Regions from separate parts of the Roseovarius pelagicus genome, predicted to be linked through region 2. Evidence: riboswitches for the same ligand, from Rfam matches in the RefSeq annotation. Region 2 holds a riboswitch; the other holds the start of a gene.
What was found. A riboswitch is a leader RNA that binds a small molecule or an ion and turns the genes downstream of it on or off. The one in region 2 is predicted to bind thiamine pyrophosphate.
Positions count from the first base shown of each region.

Region 1: another riboswitch for thiamine pyrophosphate. It lies ahead of thiM (hydroxyethylthiazole kinase); the one in region 2 lies ahead of thiD (bifunctional hydroxymethylpyrimidine kinase/phosphomethylpyrimidine kinase).

Region 1 is NZ_CP106738.1:2,312,541-2,320,223, reverse strand. Features, by position in the region: gene N7U68_RS12535 (phosphodiester glycosidase family protein) at 1-660, opposite strand, end outside; gene rbfA (30S ribosome-binding factor RbfA) at 657-1,052, opposite strand; partial or broken gene dapB (4-hydroxy-tetrahydrodipicolinate reductase) at 1,302-2,121, shown strand; gene N7U68_RS12520 (Lnb N-terminal periplasmic domain-containing protein) at 2,144-3,124, shown strand; gene N7U68_RS12515 (hypothetical protein) at 3,186-3,590, opposite strand; gene N7U68_RS12510 (aminotransferase class I/II-fold pyridoxal phosphate-dependent enzyme) at 3,771-4,907, opposite strand; gene thiE (thiamine phosphate synthase) at 5,088-5,702, opposite strand; gene thiM (hydroxyethylthiazole kinase) at 5,699-6,487, opposite strand; TPP riboswitch at 6,539-6,634, opposite strand; gene N7U68_RS12495 (DUF1674 domain-containing protein) at 6,680-6,856, opposite strand; partial or broken gene N7U68_RS21060 (transcription antitermination factor NusB) at 6,923-7,309, shown strand; gene N7U68_RS21055 (RsmB/NOP family class I SAM-dependent RNA methyltransferase) at 7,511-7,683, shown strand, end outside.
Region 2 is NZ_CP106738.1:3,749,873-3,757,555, forward strand. Features, by position in the region: gene N7U68_RS19460 (copper resistance CopC family protein) at 1-40, shown strand, start outside; gene N7U68_RS19465 (CopD family protein) at 43-921, shown strand; partial or broken gene N7U68_RS21110 (glutaredoxin) at 929-1,062, opposite strand; gene N7U68_RS19475 (DUF305 domain-containing protein) at 1,073-1,897, opposite strand; gene N7U68_RS19480 (c-type cytochrome) at 1,974-2,378, opposite strand; gene N7U68_RS19485 (multicopper oxidase family protein) at 2,375-3,754, opposite strand; gene N7U68_RS19490 (c-type cytochrome) at 3,756-4,196, opposite strand; gene N7U68_RS19495 (hypothetical protein) at 4,284-4,601, opposite strand; TPP riboswitch at 4,877-4,980, shown strand; gene thiD (bifunctional hydroxymethylpyrimidine kinase/phosphomethylpyrimidine kinase) at 5,040-5,819, shown strand; gene N7U68_RS19505 (FAD-dependent oxidoreductase) at 5,816-6,796, shown strand; gene thiS (sulfur carrier protein ThiS) at 6,774-6,971, shown strand; gene N7U68_RS19515 (thiazole synthase) at 6,973-7,683, shown strand, end outside.

The DNA.
Region 1 (7,683 bases), 1.4 Mb from region 2:
CCGCGAAATGTTGCCGTCGAAATACAGCGCCTGAGGCAGTTTCAGGTGATCACGAAACAGCCGCCCAAAGGCATGAAAATTCACCGGAGCCTGCGATATGGCAAAAACCGCTCGCGTTCCGTCCGCCGATGTTCCAACCCCGTTCCGCACATATAGACTGTCACTCTCTTTCAGGAATCGCGGGTGCAGTTGCCCGTCAATCACCAGCATCGGACCCGATTGACTGGCATGTGTACAGTCCGGCGCCTCGCGGACATAGCGGCGCGTTTCGATCACGTCAGCCCGGCCTTGCCGTACACAAAACACCCCATTCGGCAGCAGGCCAAAATTACCCGGCCCGTCACGGGTGACCACCTTCGCGCGCTCTGCGCCATCCTCGATATACAATCCTACAGGGCTGCGATCCGAATGATACATGCCCGCATTCATCGCGAACCCCAGTTGCGCACCGGCCGGTGCCAGCAACGCATCGACATTATCGAAACTGCCCAGCGGCGCGCCTGCCATATCGGTCAGAAAAAGCTGTAACCGCTCTGTCGTCATATCGACTTCGCAGATCGCATATTCCACACCATCGAAATTCACATGACGGCAATCAGCGGCCACCAACGGCACTGGAAACAGCACCGCAGCCGCCAAAATCCAGCGCAGGATGTTCACTCGTCCAGATCGCGCCGCACAGCGTCTTGTGCAAACAGGCGTCGCGCCTCGTCCATCTGATCAAAGGTGGTATCCAGACGAAACCGCAGGTCAGGCGCGTATTTCAACGCCAGCTTCTTGCCGATCATCCGCCGCAGCTCGCCCTTGTTGCGCGCCAGCAGTTCCACGATCTCGTCCTGCCCCCTGCCGCCGAGCGGCAGCACATAGGCGGTCGCGATTTTCAGGTCAGGCGACGTGCGGACCTCGCCCACGGTTACCGACAATCGGTTCAGCTCAGGGTCGTGAACATCGCCGCGCGCCAACACCTCGGACAACGTCCGGCGGATCAGTTCACCCACACGCAGCTGCCGTTGCGACGGTCCGGGCCCATCATGAAACTTGTTCTTTGCCATGCCCCTGCATCTAAGGGCTCCGGGCTGATTTGCCAAGTAATCTTCACCAGACACCACCGACCTCTACAATTAACCCCGGTGCTTCTTCTTGCCGAAAATATCCCGGGGTGTTTGAGGGGCAGCGCCCCTCATCCTTTCTCTCAATCTGCGCGACGCACCCGCACCACCGGGCGCTCCTACTGAACTCAGCGATTGTCGGCCCGCCCCCTGCCGCGTTAAGGATACCGCTAAACCAAAGGAGACCGCATCATGCCTCAGGGACCAGGAATTGTCGTGACCGGTGCATCGGGCCGGATGGGCCAGATGCTGATCTCGCACGATCAACGACAGCCCGCGCGCGCACCTTACAGCCGCTCTGGAACGTCCCGGTCACGACTGGGTCGGTCAGGACGTAGGTCGCGCCATGGGCGGGGCCGAAACCGGCGTGATGGTCACCGACGACCCGCTAGAGGCTTTCGCCCGCGCACAGGCTATCGTCGATTTTACCGCGCCTGCCGCCACGGTGGGGTTTGCCGATCTCGCGGCACAGGCCCGCGCGGTGCATGTCATCGGCACCACCGGGCTCGATACCGCAGATCTGACCCGGATCAAGGCCGCCGCGCGTCATGCGGTGATCGTGCGGGCTGGCAACATGAGCCTTGGCGTGAACCTGCTGACCCAGCTGACACGGCAGGTCGCGGCCGCATTGGACGACGATTACGACATCGAAATCATCGAAGCGCATCATAATCAGAAGGTCGACGCCCCCTCCGGCACTGCCTTGATGCTGGGCGAGGCCGCCGCCGAGGGGCGAGGTGTATCACTCGACACCACGTCGGACCGCGCCCGTGACGGAATCACTGGCAAGCGCCGCCGTGGCGATATCGGGTTTTCCGCCATTCGCGGCGGTGACATCATCGGTGAACATGACGTGATGTTTGCCGCGACTGGCGAACGTATCATCCTGCGCCACGTCGCCTCTGATCGCGCGGTGTTCGCGCGCGGCGCGCTCAAGGCCGCGCTCTGGGGTCAGGGCCGCCAGCCCGGCGAATACGACATGCTGGACGTGTTGGGTTTGAATGGCGGTTAGTTCACCATTCAGGATGGTCACAATGGCCCGGATTTTTCGCATTGTCGGTTCTACCATCTTCGCCCTGCTCGCGCTTTTCGGCACGGCATGGGCCGGCACGGCACTCTGGCTGCATCTGACCGGCGCGCTGCGGCTGGCCGCCCTCGCGGCACTCGTCATGGCGCTCGTGGTCGCCGTCTTGGCACGAAGGCGTGCCCGACCCCTCGGCTGGGCAGCGCTCGCTATTGCCGCGCTGGCAGTGGCCGGGTGGTATCAGACAATCGTCCCGCGCCATGATCGCGACTGGGCACCCGACGTGGCGCGCGGCGTGCGCGCCGACGTGTCAGGCGACCACCTGACCCTGCATGACGTGCGTGATTTCGACTGGATCACCCGCGACACCGCACGGGAACGCTGGATCACGACCCGGTATGACCTTGAACAGTTGCAGACCGTCGACATGCTGACGTCGGTCTGGGACAATCCAGACATCGCGCATCTATTGGTCAGCTTCGGCTTCTCAGATGGTCAGCACGTCGTCTTTTCCGTCGAGATCCGCCGCGAGGCAGACGAAGTGTTCAGCGAAATCGGCGGGTTTTTCCACCAGTTTGAACTGGTCCTGATTGCAGCCACCGAGCGCGATATCGTCAAGCTGCGTACCAACCACCGGAAGGAACAGGTCAGCCTGTATCCCATCGACCTGACACCGCAGCAACGGCGCGATTTCTTCATGGCTTACGTAACGCTCGCCCAACGGCTAGAGGCGCGCCCCGAATTCTACAACACCCTCACCGCGAATTGCACCACAGTGGTCTACGCGTTGGCAAAAACGGTCAATCCCGACCTGCCAATGGACCGGCGCATCGTGCTGTCCGGCCGTCTGCCCGCATTCATCGATGAGCTGGGCCTATTGGCAGGTGACGGCCCCCTAGAGGACCGACAACGCGACGCCCTGATCACCCCTCGCGCACAGAACGCGGAAGAAGGGGATAAATTTTCGGACGTGATACGAAACATTGATTAGTTTCATGCGCGCCATACGGAAAACGGGCCTCTGTTCGGCGACAGCCCGTAATAGGCCGCGCCTAGCGGTACGATCCGATGCAATAGGTCCCGCCACCATAAATGACCGGCGCATTCTTTGGGCATTTCCCGCCTGATCCCTGTCCGGGCTGCGCCCCCACCGGCGCGCTGCTGCGGCCCAGTTTCTCGTCGGCGCACGCATTGATCCATGCGGCATCTGCCGAACTTACATTCCGGTCAGGCAGGATACGAAACACGCTGTCACCGCCCCATGGGGACGCGACATAGACCACTTCCATCTTGGCCCGACCGGGCGAGCCAAGCTGATACTTGCAATCAACGATCGCCCGATGCTGATCTTGCGCTGAAACATAGCCTTTCTTTCTTGGCAAACCCTCTGCGTGAACCATCTGTACCAAAAGAAGAGTTGCACAGGTCGCAATTACGGATTTGACTAAGTAAGACATACAAATTTCCTTTAACGCCAACAGATTATACTCTGTACAGTGTATTCATTTTTCCAAACGGATTAGCATCCATAGGTTGAAGCCATATCTAATCTCGCATCTGAAAAGAAGATCATTTAGCAGAAAAATGACTACAAAATATGCAGTCGTGCGCTGGCCGCCAGACGCGCCGTGGCCGCGCTACTGTCGGTTCCGCTTTATATGCGCCTCCAGCGCCGCCAGTCCGTCGTCCAGCCCGGTCCGGCCGAACCCGATGCGGAAACGATCATCTGGCGTCGCGCCCAAGTCAGAGCGGTAGATCGTGCTGGGTAACACCAGAACACCGCTATCTTCGACCAATGATCGCGCAAATGCCTCGACCCCGTCGGCCCCCAGATAGCGCGGATATCCCATGCAGGACCCGTCCGGGCGGGTAAACTCGAACAGATCCGGATAGCGGGCAAAGAACGCCTCCCACTTTGGCAGGTTCTCGTCCACGATGGCGCAGTTGCGCGCCAGTAACTGGTCGCGAACCGTTAACGCGATGCGCGCCAATCGTTCACTTGGACCCGAATTACAGATCGACAGATAGTGCTTTAGCCGCTCCATCCGCGCCAGAACTTCGTGGTCCTGACAGGCGATCCAGCCAATGCGCAGCCCCGGCAACCCGTAGGACTTCGACATCACCCCCAGCGACAGACCGCGCTCATACTCATCCGCAACAAACGGCAGATGTGTCGCCCCGCTCGGCCCCAGCCCATGAAAAATCTCATCATGCAGGATCCAGATGCCATGTTTGCGACACAGCTCAATCAGCGCCCGATAGCGGTCCAACGGCAGGATCGCCCCTGTGGGATTATGCGGAAAATTGATCGTAACCAGCCGGGTATTGGGTCGGATCGCATCGCGCACGCGGTCAATATCCAGCGACCAGTTGTCGGCGGGGTCCAGCGGCACACCTGTCGCGTCACAAATCGCCAGCGGCATCGTCTCGTGCGACTGATAGTTCGGCGTGACCACGATGGCGTGATCATCCTTTTCCAGCAGGACCGTATTAGCCGCAAAAATCCCCTCACTCGCCCCAGCGAAACACAGGATGTCATCCGCATTGCGCCCGGCAAATGTACCCGCAATTTCGGCCCGCAAATCGGGCGCGCCCCAAGTTTCGGTGTAACCGAGCCACATATTTTCGAAATCAGCGCGATCTTCAGGCTCTGCCATCGCCAGTAGTTCGCTCAGCGTGATGCTCTCGGCGTCCGAGGCGGTCAGATGATAGCGGGCATTGAACTCCCACTTGGCAAAATGCGTTTCCAGCCGAAAATCGGGCAATGTCGTCATGGGTCTGTCCTCTATATTCGCCCGCTACGTGCACAACGTCGATGAACACAGGCCAGAAGTAAACCGGCCTCGCTGCGGGCTGATCGTATTAGTCCGGTTCGTTCCACGACGCCGTAAAATGCAGCGTCGGCCCGTGCCCATTTCCCACCCGGCGGATCGGTTCGTGCGAGACGATGGGGATTATACCTGCCTCCATGCTGCCACCAGCGACCCTGCAGCGTCGGCCATGCTCGGCGCACGAGAGATGGCCGATACAACCGCCATACCACATGCACCTGCGCCCCTTACGACCGCAGCGTCATCAGCAACCAAACCGCCGATCGCCACCACCGGCAGGTCTGTTTGCGCCACCGCAGCACGCAATCCCTCGAACCCGATCGGGGCCGCATGGTCGGCCTTGCTGGCTGATGCGCGGATCGGCCCGACACCCAGATAATCGACGCATCCCGCTGGAATAGAGTCTAGTTGACTCGCATCTTCGACAGACAGACCCAGAATCATATCCGGCCCGATCTGTGCTCGCGCCGCCTGCGGATCACCATCGCTCTGACCGATATGCAGCCCGTCCGCCCGCGCCGCTACAGCGACCTCAATGCGATCATTGACGATCAGCCGTGTTCCAAGAGGCCGCAGCACACGGCGCAGGTCACGCGCCAGCGCGATCATCGCCGCATTGTCGGCGGTTTTGTCCCGTAGCTGAATCCAGCGCACCCCGGCACGCGCAGCGGCCAGCGCCTGCGCGTGAACCGGTTCTGTCGCGTCCGCATCCGTGACGAAATAGATGCCATTCATCATGCCCGTGTCACCCTGGCACCCGCTGTCAGGGTCTCTGGCGTCATTGCCGCCAGCGCATCGAGAAAGGCAGGCTGAAAGCTGCCCGGCCCTGTGCTTAGCCCGACAGCCTGCTCTCCGGCCAGCCCGTAATAGGCCAGCGCCGCAACCGTCGCGGCCAGCGCAGGCTGATCCACGGCAAAGGCGGCCACGATCCCGGTCAGCGAACAGCCCAGCGCCGTGACTTGCGGCATGACTGGCGCACCATTGGCTATGCGCCAACCCTCAGAACCGTCAGTCACGTAATCAACCGGACCTGTCACAGCCGCCACGCCCCCTGTACGTCCAGCCAGATCGCGCGCCGCGGCCTCTGCCGCGCTGACTGCATCGGCTGCATCCGCGCCGCGACCGGCAGCATCTGCCCCTGCCAGCGCCATAATCTCGGACGCGTTGCCGCGAATGACTGTTGGCTTCAGCGCCAGAAGCCGCGCACCCGCGTCCTGGCGCAACGTCGTCGCCCCGATTGCGACCGGGTCCAGAACCCAGGGTTTGCCCGCAGCCGCCATGACGCCTGCAGCCTCTTCCATGGCGCTGACCCATTCGGGGTCGAGCGTGCCGATATTCACGCTCAGCGCCTGTGCAATCGCCGCAAATTCTCCGGCCTCTTCGCGCGCATGCACCATGGCGGGTGAGGCACCCGCCGCCAGCATGACATTCGCCATAATGTTCATCGCCACATAATTCGTAATATTCTGCACCAATGGTGCCGTGCTGCGCATTTTTGTCAGATACGTGCCGATGTCGTCCATTGTCGCCTCCGAGTGGCGAAGGTGTGGCAGGGACCGTTCCGGCAAACACGGGTAAGATGCCCCACGACTTCCTCCGCCAGTATGATCCGGGTCAGGTTCAAAGGGTACTTCTCAGCCCGCGAAACGCGTGCGCCCCTGTCGTGGCGGCAAGTTGCGCCAGCATGGCAGGCGCGTCAAGGTCCGGCTGTGGCGTCAGAAATCGACGGCGATGCCCTTGCGCTCCCAATCGCCATAGCGCACCGGCTCTGGTCCCTTGCGCCCGCCCAGCTCCTTGGGCAATTCCGACGCTCCTGCGGCCTTGCGGCGTGCCTCCGCTTCGGCCAGCGCGCGCTGCGCCTCGGGCGGCAGATCAGGTTTATCTTGGGTCATGGTGGGCCTTTCGCTGCTCTCGCCCCCTTGATATACGCGCCCGATACCTCTCGGCAAGGACACGCAATGCCCCCCGGACCACGCCCCCGACGCAATGACAGCCCGCCATCGGCACGCGCCAATGCCGTTTATCTGCTTGATCAGATCATGGGCGAGGGGCGCCTGATGCCGGAATTGCTGGCCAGCGGCGCTCTGGACCGGCTGGAACCGGGCGATCGCGCGCGCGCCCAACGGCTCGCGACAGATACCCTCCGCGGGTTGGAACGTGCCGACAGGCTGCTGAAAAAGCACCTGAGAAAGCCGCCGCCGCTGCACGTATCCAACATCCTGCGGCTCGGCACGGTTGAACTGTGCATGGGGGGGGATGCCCATGGTGTCGTGAATGACGCGGTGAACCTGATCGCGGGGCATAAACGCTATGGCAAACTGAAGGGGCTGATTAACGCGGTCCTGCGCAAGATTGCGGCTGATGGCCCGGCCGCATGGGCCGCATTGCGTGTCCCGCACCTGCCCAAATGGCTGCGCGCACCTCTGGCCGAGGCCTATGGCAGCACCGCTGTGGCTGGCTTTGAGGTCGCGCATTATGCCGGTGCCCCACTCGACCTGACTGCCCGCACTAACGCGCAGTCGGTGGCCGATGCAACGGGCGGCACGATGCTGCCCACGGGTTCAGTTCGTCTGACACAGCCCGGACAGGTTAGCACCCTGCCCGGTTTCGACACCGGCGACTGGTGGGTACAGGATGCCGCCGCCGCCCTGCCAGCGCAAATTCTGAGCGCACAACCCAATGAGGCCGTGCTGGACCTCTGTGCCGCACCGGGAGGCAA
Region 2 (7,683 bases):
CCCGATGAAAGGCAGTTTTGCGTTCAAGGTCGCGAACTGATCATGGGCGGAGCTATTGCCGCACTGGAACCGGTGCAGATCGCCTCGATCTTCGTCAAGGCGGGGATGTATGTCACTGTCTTGCTTGCGGCGGGCTCCGTCATCAATCTCTGGCTCCTTGCGGAGCTGGATAGCGTTGCAAGCGGTCGCCTTAGGCGGCTTGCGGCATGGTCTGCTGTGGCGGGCGTGGTATTCAGCGCGCTGAACATCCCGCTACGCGCTGCATTCTTTTTTGGGAGCATTGTCGGTGCGTTTGATCCCATCATGCTTCAGGTTGCGGTGTCCAGCCCGCTTGGGGTTTCTACTGTGGTAGGTAGTATGGGGCTTGCAGCCATCGCTAGCATCAAGCTCAACCGCAGTTGGACACGAGCTGTCGCGTTTCTAGGCGTTGTCCTTGTGGTCATCAGTTTTGCATTACGCGGACATGCAACCAGCGATCCAAGGGTCGCAATGTCAATGCTATTTGTTATCCACATCCTTGCGGCCAGTTTCTGGGTCGGTGGGTTCTTTCCGTTATATGACATGGTCGGCCGGGGCGGCGCGGGAGCAGTGCGCACTGTTGAGCAGTTTGGGCAGGCCGCGCTGTTTATGGTGGGGCTACTTGTTGGTGCCGGTGCTGCAATCCTTGTGATGCTGGCGGGTGATCCCATCGCGGTCTTGACCCAGACTTGGGGCCAGTTCCTAGCGCTGAAATTGATCGTCGTGGCTCTTTTGCTCGGGCTTGCTGGCCTGAACAAACTGCGTCTGACGCCGATGTTTGCTGAAACCGGAGACGGTAAACCGTTGCGGAAATCCATTCGGTGGGAAATGGCGGCTTTCGTCTTGATTCTGCTGATCACTGCGACCTTCACCTCAATCGCAGCACCGGAATATGCCGGATAGAAATCAGAGTTAGGAGATGATGCTCATCGACTTGATAGCCGCGGCACTCCAGCAGGTCCTTGGATTTCAGACCGTAGGGGCAGGAATGATCCGGCATTACCATGCATAGAGCGTGGCGGCTTTATTCGCACTCTGTGGCATGAATGAGCCGTCAGCTTGTGCAGTTGTAGTGGCCACGGAAACCCGCCGCGTAGCTCGGGCCAGCGCTTATGATCAGGTCGTGAAGATCATTGTCGTCTGTTTGGCGTAGCTCGACGGAAATAGGGCTTGCTGCAAAGCGATCATCGTCGCCGTCAAGACGCACGAGGTCGCCGCTGATCTTGATCAGAGCGGTGTCGTTGCCGGACACAAGCACTGGCGGGCTGGTTTCAGTGTATGCGAAGCCACACACCGGGACATCCGCGAAGACCTGAGCGATGTCTCCCTCTGACAGGAATTCCGGGTCGACTGTGTCGACGACTTCGCTGGCCAATGCCTCTTGTGCGGTCTTCAACTGAGGTTCTGGTGATACCGCCCTTGCAGCAGCTTCGCCATTTGCCGAGATCTCCGCGATCAAGTAGCGCATTTCCGCGATCTCCTTATCCTGCGCGTAGATGATGTCATTGGCCATGGTTCGTACTCGCGGATCGGTGATGTCCGCGCGCGCGGAGGTCATAATCGCAATCGAATGGTGCGGAATCATCGCCCGCATGTAGGCGCGGTCTTGCACCGTGGCCTGGCTGCGAACCAGCCAGAGCGCCCCGGCGAAGACCACGAGGGAGCCGGCAAAAATGGCGATATTCAGTATGGGATTCTTGTACATGCCCAGCATGAACGCCAACATGACAAAGGCCATGACCGCTCCCATAACAATCGCCATGTAGGCGCGTGTTTCTGACCAGAAGACATGGCTGATCAGATAGGTGTTGAGATACATCAATCCGAACATAAGCACCGTAGAAACGGCGATCATCAGGAAAAAGCGGGAATAAGCCATCGGCACCTCCAAGTTTGTTTGAAGGTAAAACAACCTTCCAGCGTTGGAGGGTTCCCATAAAGTCGACGTTTTCCGACTATTTTTTTCCGCTGATCGCCTCTTGATAGGCGCGTTCACGGTCCGGCCATGTGGATTTAATGTATTCGAGGATGGCGTGGATTTGCTCATCCTTCAGTGTATCGCCAAAGCCCGGCATGTTGCTTTCATAGTCGTCGCCGACAACTGCGGCCGTCCCATCCCGCGTAATGCGGAACAGGATGTCGTCGCTGTGATGCCATGTGTGACCCGTGACATCATGGGGCGGTGCAGGAAGTCGTCCATCAGTGCCACGGCTGCGCCAGTCTGGCTGACCTTCAAGTTTGGTCCCGTGACACGAGGCGCAGTGCTGTTGGTAGAGCGCAGCGCCATCCATGCCTTCTTCTGCCACGACAGAGTAAGCCGCACCGGAAAGCGCCGCTGCAAGCAGGAGAAGCCACCTCATGAGACCGTAATCCAGTTGGTCATGCCCGAGGCGGCGTGCCCCAACATGTGACAATGCAACAGCCATTTTCCCGGATTATCCGCGACGAATGCGATCTCGGTCGTCTGGTCCGGCATCACCAATACCGTGTCCCGTAGCGGTCCAGTGGTGCCGTCTGCGTTACGCACCCGGAAGTGCATCCCGTGCAAGTGCATAGCATGCGGAAAGATCGTGTCGTTCGTCATGCGGATGCGCGCCGTTTCTCCGAGTGACAGGGCGGCAAAGGGCGTCTTCCCCATACCTGCTTGTCCGGCCAGTGCCCAGAATTGGCCGTTCTGGACCAGCTCTTGCCAGCCCATTGTCTGTCCGTTGAAGGAGGCGCTCTCCAGCCCGCGCATGGCGCCACCTTGAAGGGGCATGTCAAAGACACGGGCCGCGTCGATTCCGGGGGTGTCCATTCGTGGGTTGGATGGCAAGGGCGCAGGCAGGTCTCGGTGAACCGAGGCCGCACGCCCCGTGACCGTGAATTCCACCAGCGCTCGCCAGCTGTCGTCGGAAGCGGCAAAAAGAAGCCCGGCTGGCGCGTCCTTCTCGGCGGTGACGTCCACGATCAGGTCTATGCGCTGCGCGGGAGCAAGGACAAGCGTGTTCGACACCGGCTCTGGTTCCGCAAGAGGCATCCCGTCGAGAGCGATCGTCCACCCCCTCAGCCCCTCAAGTCTAAGTCCAAAGATTTGCGCATTGGCCGCGTTGATCAGCCGCAAGCGCAGCCGGTCGTTCTGCCGCGCCGGGAGGCTGTAGTTGTAGCGCCCATTCACCCCCACCAGATTGCCGATGCGGCCGCCATGGCTCCGTGCCATCGGAGCCGCAAAGTTGTCGACGAACCGCCCGGTGTCCGGGTCGATCAACCAGTCGTCTATCATCAGGACTTCGTCGCCGTCAACGTCCGGCTGTGTCGGTTCTTCGACGATCAGCGCACCGGAAAGGCCCCGCGCTACCTGCTCCATGGAATTGGTGTGCGCGTGATACCAATAGGTGCCGGCGTCCGGCAGATCGAAGGCATAATCGAAGCCTTGCCCAGACGGTACTGGCTCTTGCGTCAGCCCCGCGACGCCATCCATCGCATTGTCTATTCGAATGCCGTGCCAGTGGATCGAGGTGGGAACAGTCAGGGTGTTGACCAGTCGCCGTTCAAACCGGCTGCCTTGCGCAACGCGGATCATGGGACCGGGGATCGTGCCGTCGTAACTCCAGACCGGCGTGGCGGGATAGCTGTCTGGAGCAAGCTGGATCATGGCCTCTTTGGCCGTCAACAGCGGCATGTCTTGGGCGAAAGCAGGGCGGACCAGCGGGGTAGAGGCAAGACCAGCGCAGAAATTGCGTCGTGTCAAATTCATATCAGTTAATCCCATTTGCACGTTGCACTTCACGGATATAAGCAATGATAGAGCCAGCATCAGCACGGGTGACCTGAGGCTGCGGCGGCATGTCCCCGAACTTCCAGTGATGCGCACGCACGCCATTTTGTGCAGCCATCTGAAAAGCCATATCCCCGTGGTGTGACGGCTCATAGATCTTGTGGATCAGCGGCGGTCCAAATCCCACTTTCCCCGCGGCATTTGCGCCGTGACAATCAGCGCAGACCGCATCGAATGCCCGTTTTCCCATAGAAGCCTCGGGCGAAAGACTCTTGGGTAGGGTGACGGCGACCATAGCCGCGCCTTGGGTGGGGGTCGATGCTTGGCCTGCCGACAGATCGTGGTCGGTAAGACGGGTATAAGTATATGTACCAAGTGCTACAGCAATGACCGCAGCCCCGGCAAGGAGCGTATTTTTCATGATATTTTCCTGTCCTGCGCAAGCCTTCGTGCTGCGCGTTCTCATTTAGGGCGGACGAATGTCAGCCCAGGACGCAGTAGAGAAGGATCAGGCGCGGGGAGGTGGCAGGTCTAGTGCCAAGCGAATGGATGCGCCTTTATATGCATCGGGCCATGCGTGGCGATGGCCAAGGTACTCTCCGTCGCGTTGTGAGAAAGCATCAGAAATAAGAGCCATGGGGGCACAAAGGGACATATCCGCGCAAGACGGTCCCTGATGCATTTTGCCCGCCTCGGCTTCCTGCATTTCGACCATCGCCTCTGGACAGGACGGGCATTCATGCATCGACATGCCAGCCGCATCAAAATGCGGAGATGAGACTAATACCATAAGGTTGGCCAGAAGGATAAAGGCGATCAGGCGCATGCGGGCTTTCTTACTTGTCATAGCTAACATGGGACGCCACGGGGGGCTGGTCAATGCAGATCTGAATTGCCAATGCACATCATGTACATAATCTTATCTCGACGAATTCGCAGATCGCGAGACAAGGGCGAAACTTCCTCGCCGTATTGGTGATTGAGTCGGTCCGCCAACGCGGTTCCGGTGGGATCTCGGACCAGCGCCAAGAGTGTGGCGGCAGGTTCTTTGGTTGCAGTATATCTGTTTGACGAAGCAATCACGCAGATCTACTAATCCATTGAAATCTGTTGGGGTGCCCTTGTCGGGGCTGAGATGCGCAATGCGCGAACCCATTGAACCTGAACCGGTTAGGACCGGCGGAGGGAACAGCTAGCGGACACAGCGTTCGTTCTGGTCGTACCCTCATTTCCTGTCCTGACCCTGAACGCCAAGGGCGGTGCCATGGTTGCAAAGGCGCTGACGATTGCAGGCTCGGATTCCGGTGGTGGCGCGGGCATTCAGGCCGATCTGAAAACGTTTTCGGCGATGGGCGTCTACGGCGCTTCGGTCGTTACAGCGGTGACCGCGCAAAACACGCAATCTGTCACGGCAATTCACGCCATTCCCGACGCGGTCGTGGCAGCGCAGATCGAAGCGGTCCTCAGTGATATAGAGATTGGCGCGATCAAGATCGGGATGCTGGGCACACCGTCGCTGATCAAGGTGGTCGCTGATGCCTTGGCGGGATATGACGGCCCCGTGGTGCTTGATCCAGTCATGGTCGCGAAATCGGGCGACACGCTGCTGGCCGATAGCGCGATTGATGCGCTAAAGTCCGAACTGTTCGGTCGCGCAACGCTAATTACTCCCAACTTGCCAGAAGCCGAAAAGCTCGCCGGTGCGGGCACACCCCAAGAGCAGGCTCAACGGCTATTGGAACTGGGCGTTGGCGCAGTGCTGATGAAAGGCGGGCATGCGGAGGGACAGATCTGCAAAGACACTCTGGTGTCGAGCACTGGTGCCCGGTCCTTTTCTGCACCTCGCGTGAATACACGAAACACTCACGGCACGGGGTGTTCCTACTCCTCGGCCATCGCTGCATGCATGGCACAGGGCATGTCGATGCAGGAGGCTGTTGCCCGCGCCCACCGTTGGCTGAATGCCGCGATATTGCAGGCGGATGACCTAAACGTTGGACACGGCCATGGGCCGGTTCACCATTTCCACGCGCTTTGGGGATGAGCGATCGTTTTACCATACTCGGTGGCGGCGTGTGCGGCTTGACGATGGCTGCGGAACTGTCGTTGCGCGGTGCGCAGGTCACGGTCAGTGACCCCAATGGAGCGCCCGGCGACCACGCCTGCTCGTGGTGGGCGGGAGGCATGTTAGCGCCCGAATGCGAGGGCGTGAGCGCGGAGCCAAACGTCGTTCATCACGGCCGCGAGGCTGCGGATTGGTGGGAAAGCCACGGTGCGACGGTGACCCGGAATGGGACGTTGGTTGTGGCCTTGGGGCGCGATCAGAGCGAATTGACAACATTCGGGCGCCGCGTGCCGTCCGCCGTGCCCATGGATCGCGCCGGGATCGAAGCATGCGAACCCCACTTGGCCGAGCGGTTTTCCAAGGCGCTGTTCATACCCAATGAGAACCACCTCGCCCCTCGTGCGACCATGATCGGACAGTATGACCGGCTGACGAAGGCCGGGGTCGTCTTTGAACGTGTGTTGCGGGGACAGGTCATAGACTGCCGCGGATTGGCTGCGCGTGACACGCTCCCTGACCTGCGCGGCGTCAAGGGCGAGATGCTGGTGGTGCGCTGCCCCGATGTCGCGCTCTCGCGTCCGGTCCGGCTGCTGCACCCGCGCTTTCCGCTATATATCGTGCCTCGTGGCGATGGGGTCTTTATGCTGGGTGCGACACAGCTTGAGAGTGGCGACCGCAACCGGGCCACCCTGCGATCTGTCATGGAGCTGATGAACGCTGCCTACGCCCTGCACCCTGCCTTTGGCGAGGCGGAACTGCTGGAAATCGGCGTCGATGCGCGGCCCGCCTTTCCGGACAACCAGCCACGTATTCGCCGGGTCGGCGAGCGGATTTACGCAAATGGCCTTTTTCGGCACGGATTTCTGCTGGCGCCCGCCCTGGCGCGGATGACTGCGGATCTGGTGCTGGAGGGCAAAACGCCGGAGGTTTGGTATGAAGATCATCGTGAACGGTGAGATGATGAACAGTGACGCGCCCACATTGGCGGCGTTGCTCGCTGAGCTTGGGAAAGGCGACGCGAAGGTGGCCACGTCGGTGAATGAGGCCTTTGTTCCTAAAACCCTGCGGGAACAACAGGTCCTGCGAGACGGCAACCGGGTCGAGATCGTCGCCCCGCGGCAGGGGGGCTGAGATGCCTACATTCTACGGCACCACGATCGATTCTCGCCTGATGTTGGGCACCGCTCAGTACCCATCCCCTGCCATTCTAGCAGACGCGTTTCAGCAATCGGGGGCGGGTATTGCCACAGTGTCGGTGCGCCGCGAGGCCGGCGGTGAGCAGGCAGGGCAGGATTTTTGGTCGCTGATCCAGCAACTGGGCGTTGCGGTCTTGCCCAACACCGCTGGCTGCCATTCGATTCGCGAAGCGGTGACCACAGCGCACATGGCGCGCGAACTCTTTGATACCGACTGGATCAAGCTGGAGATCATCGGCAATGCCGACACATTGCAACCCGATCCCTTCGGGCTGGTCGAGGCCGCAGCACAGTTGGCCGAGGACGGATTCGAGGTCTTCCCATATTGCACCGAGGATCTGGTGCTGTGCGAACGCTTGGTAGAGGTCGGTTGCAAGGTCCTTATGCCTTGGGGCGCGCCCATCGGCACGGGGCTTGGCCTAAATAACATTTACGGGCTGCGCAGCCTGCGGGCGCACTTTCCGGATATCCCCTTGGTGGTGGACGCCGGACTGGGCCTGCCGTCGCAGGCGGCGCACGCGATGGAATTGGGCTATGATGCGGTGCTTCTCAATACCGCCGTGGCCAAGGCGGGCGACCCCGTTGCGATGGCCAGAGCGTTTGCACATGCTGTGGAGGCTGGCGCGCTGGCGGCGCAGGCCGATCCT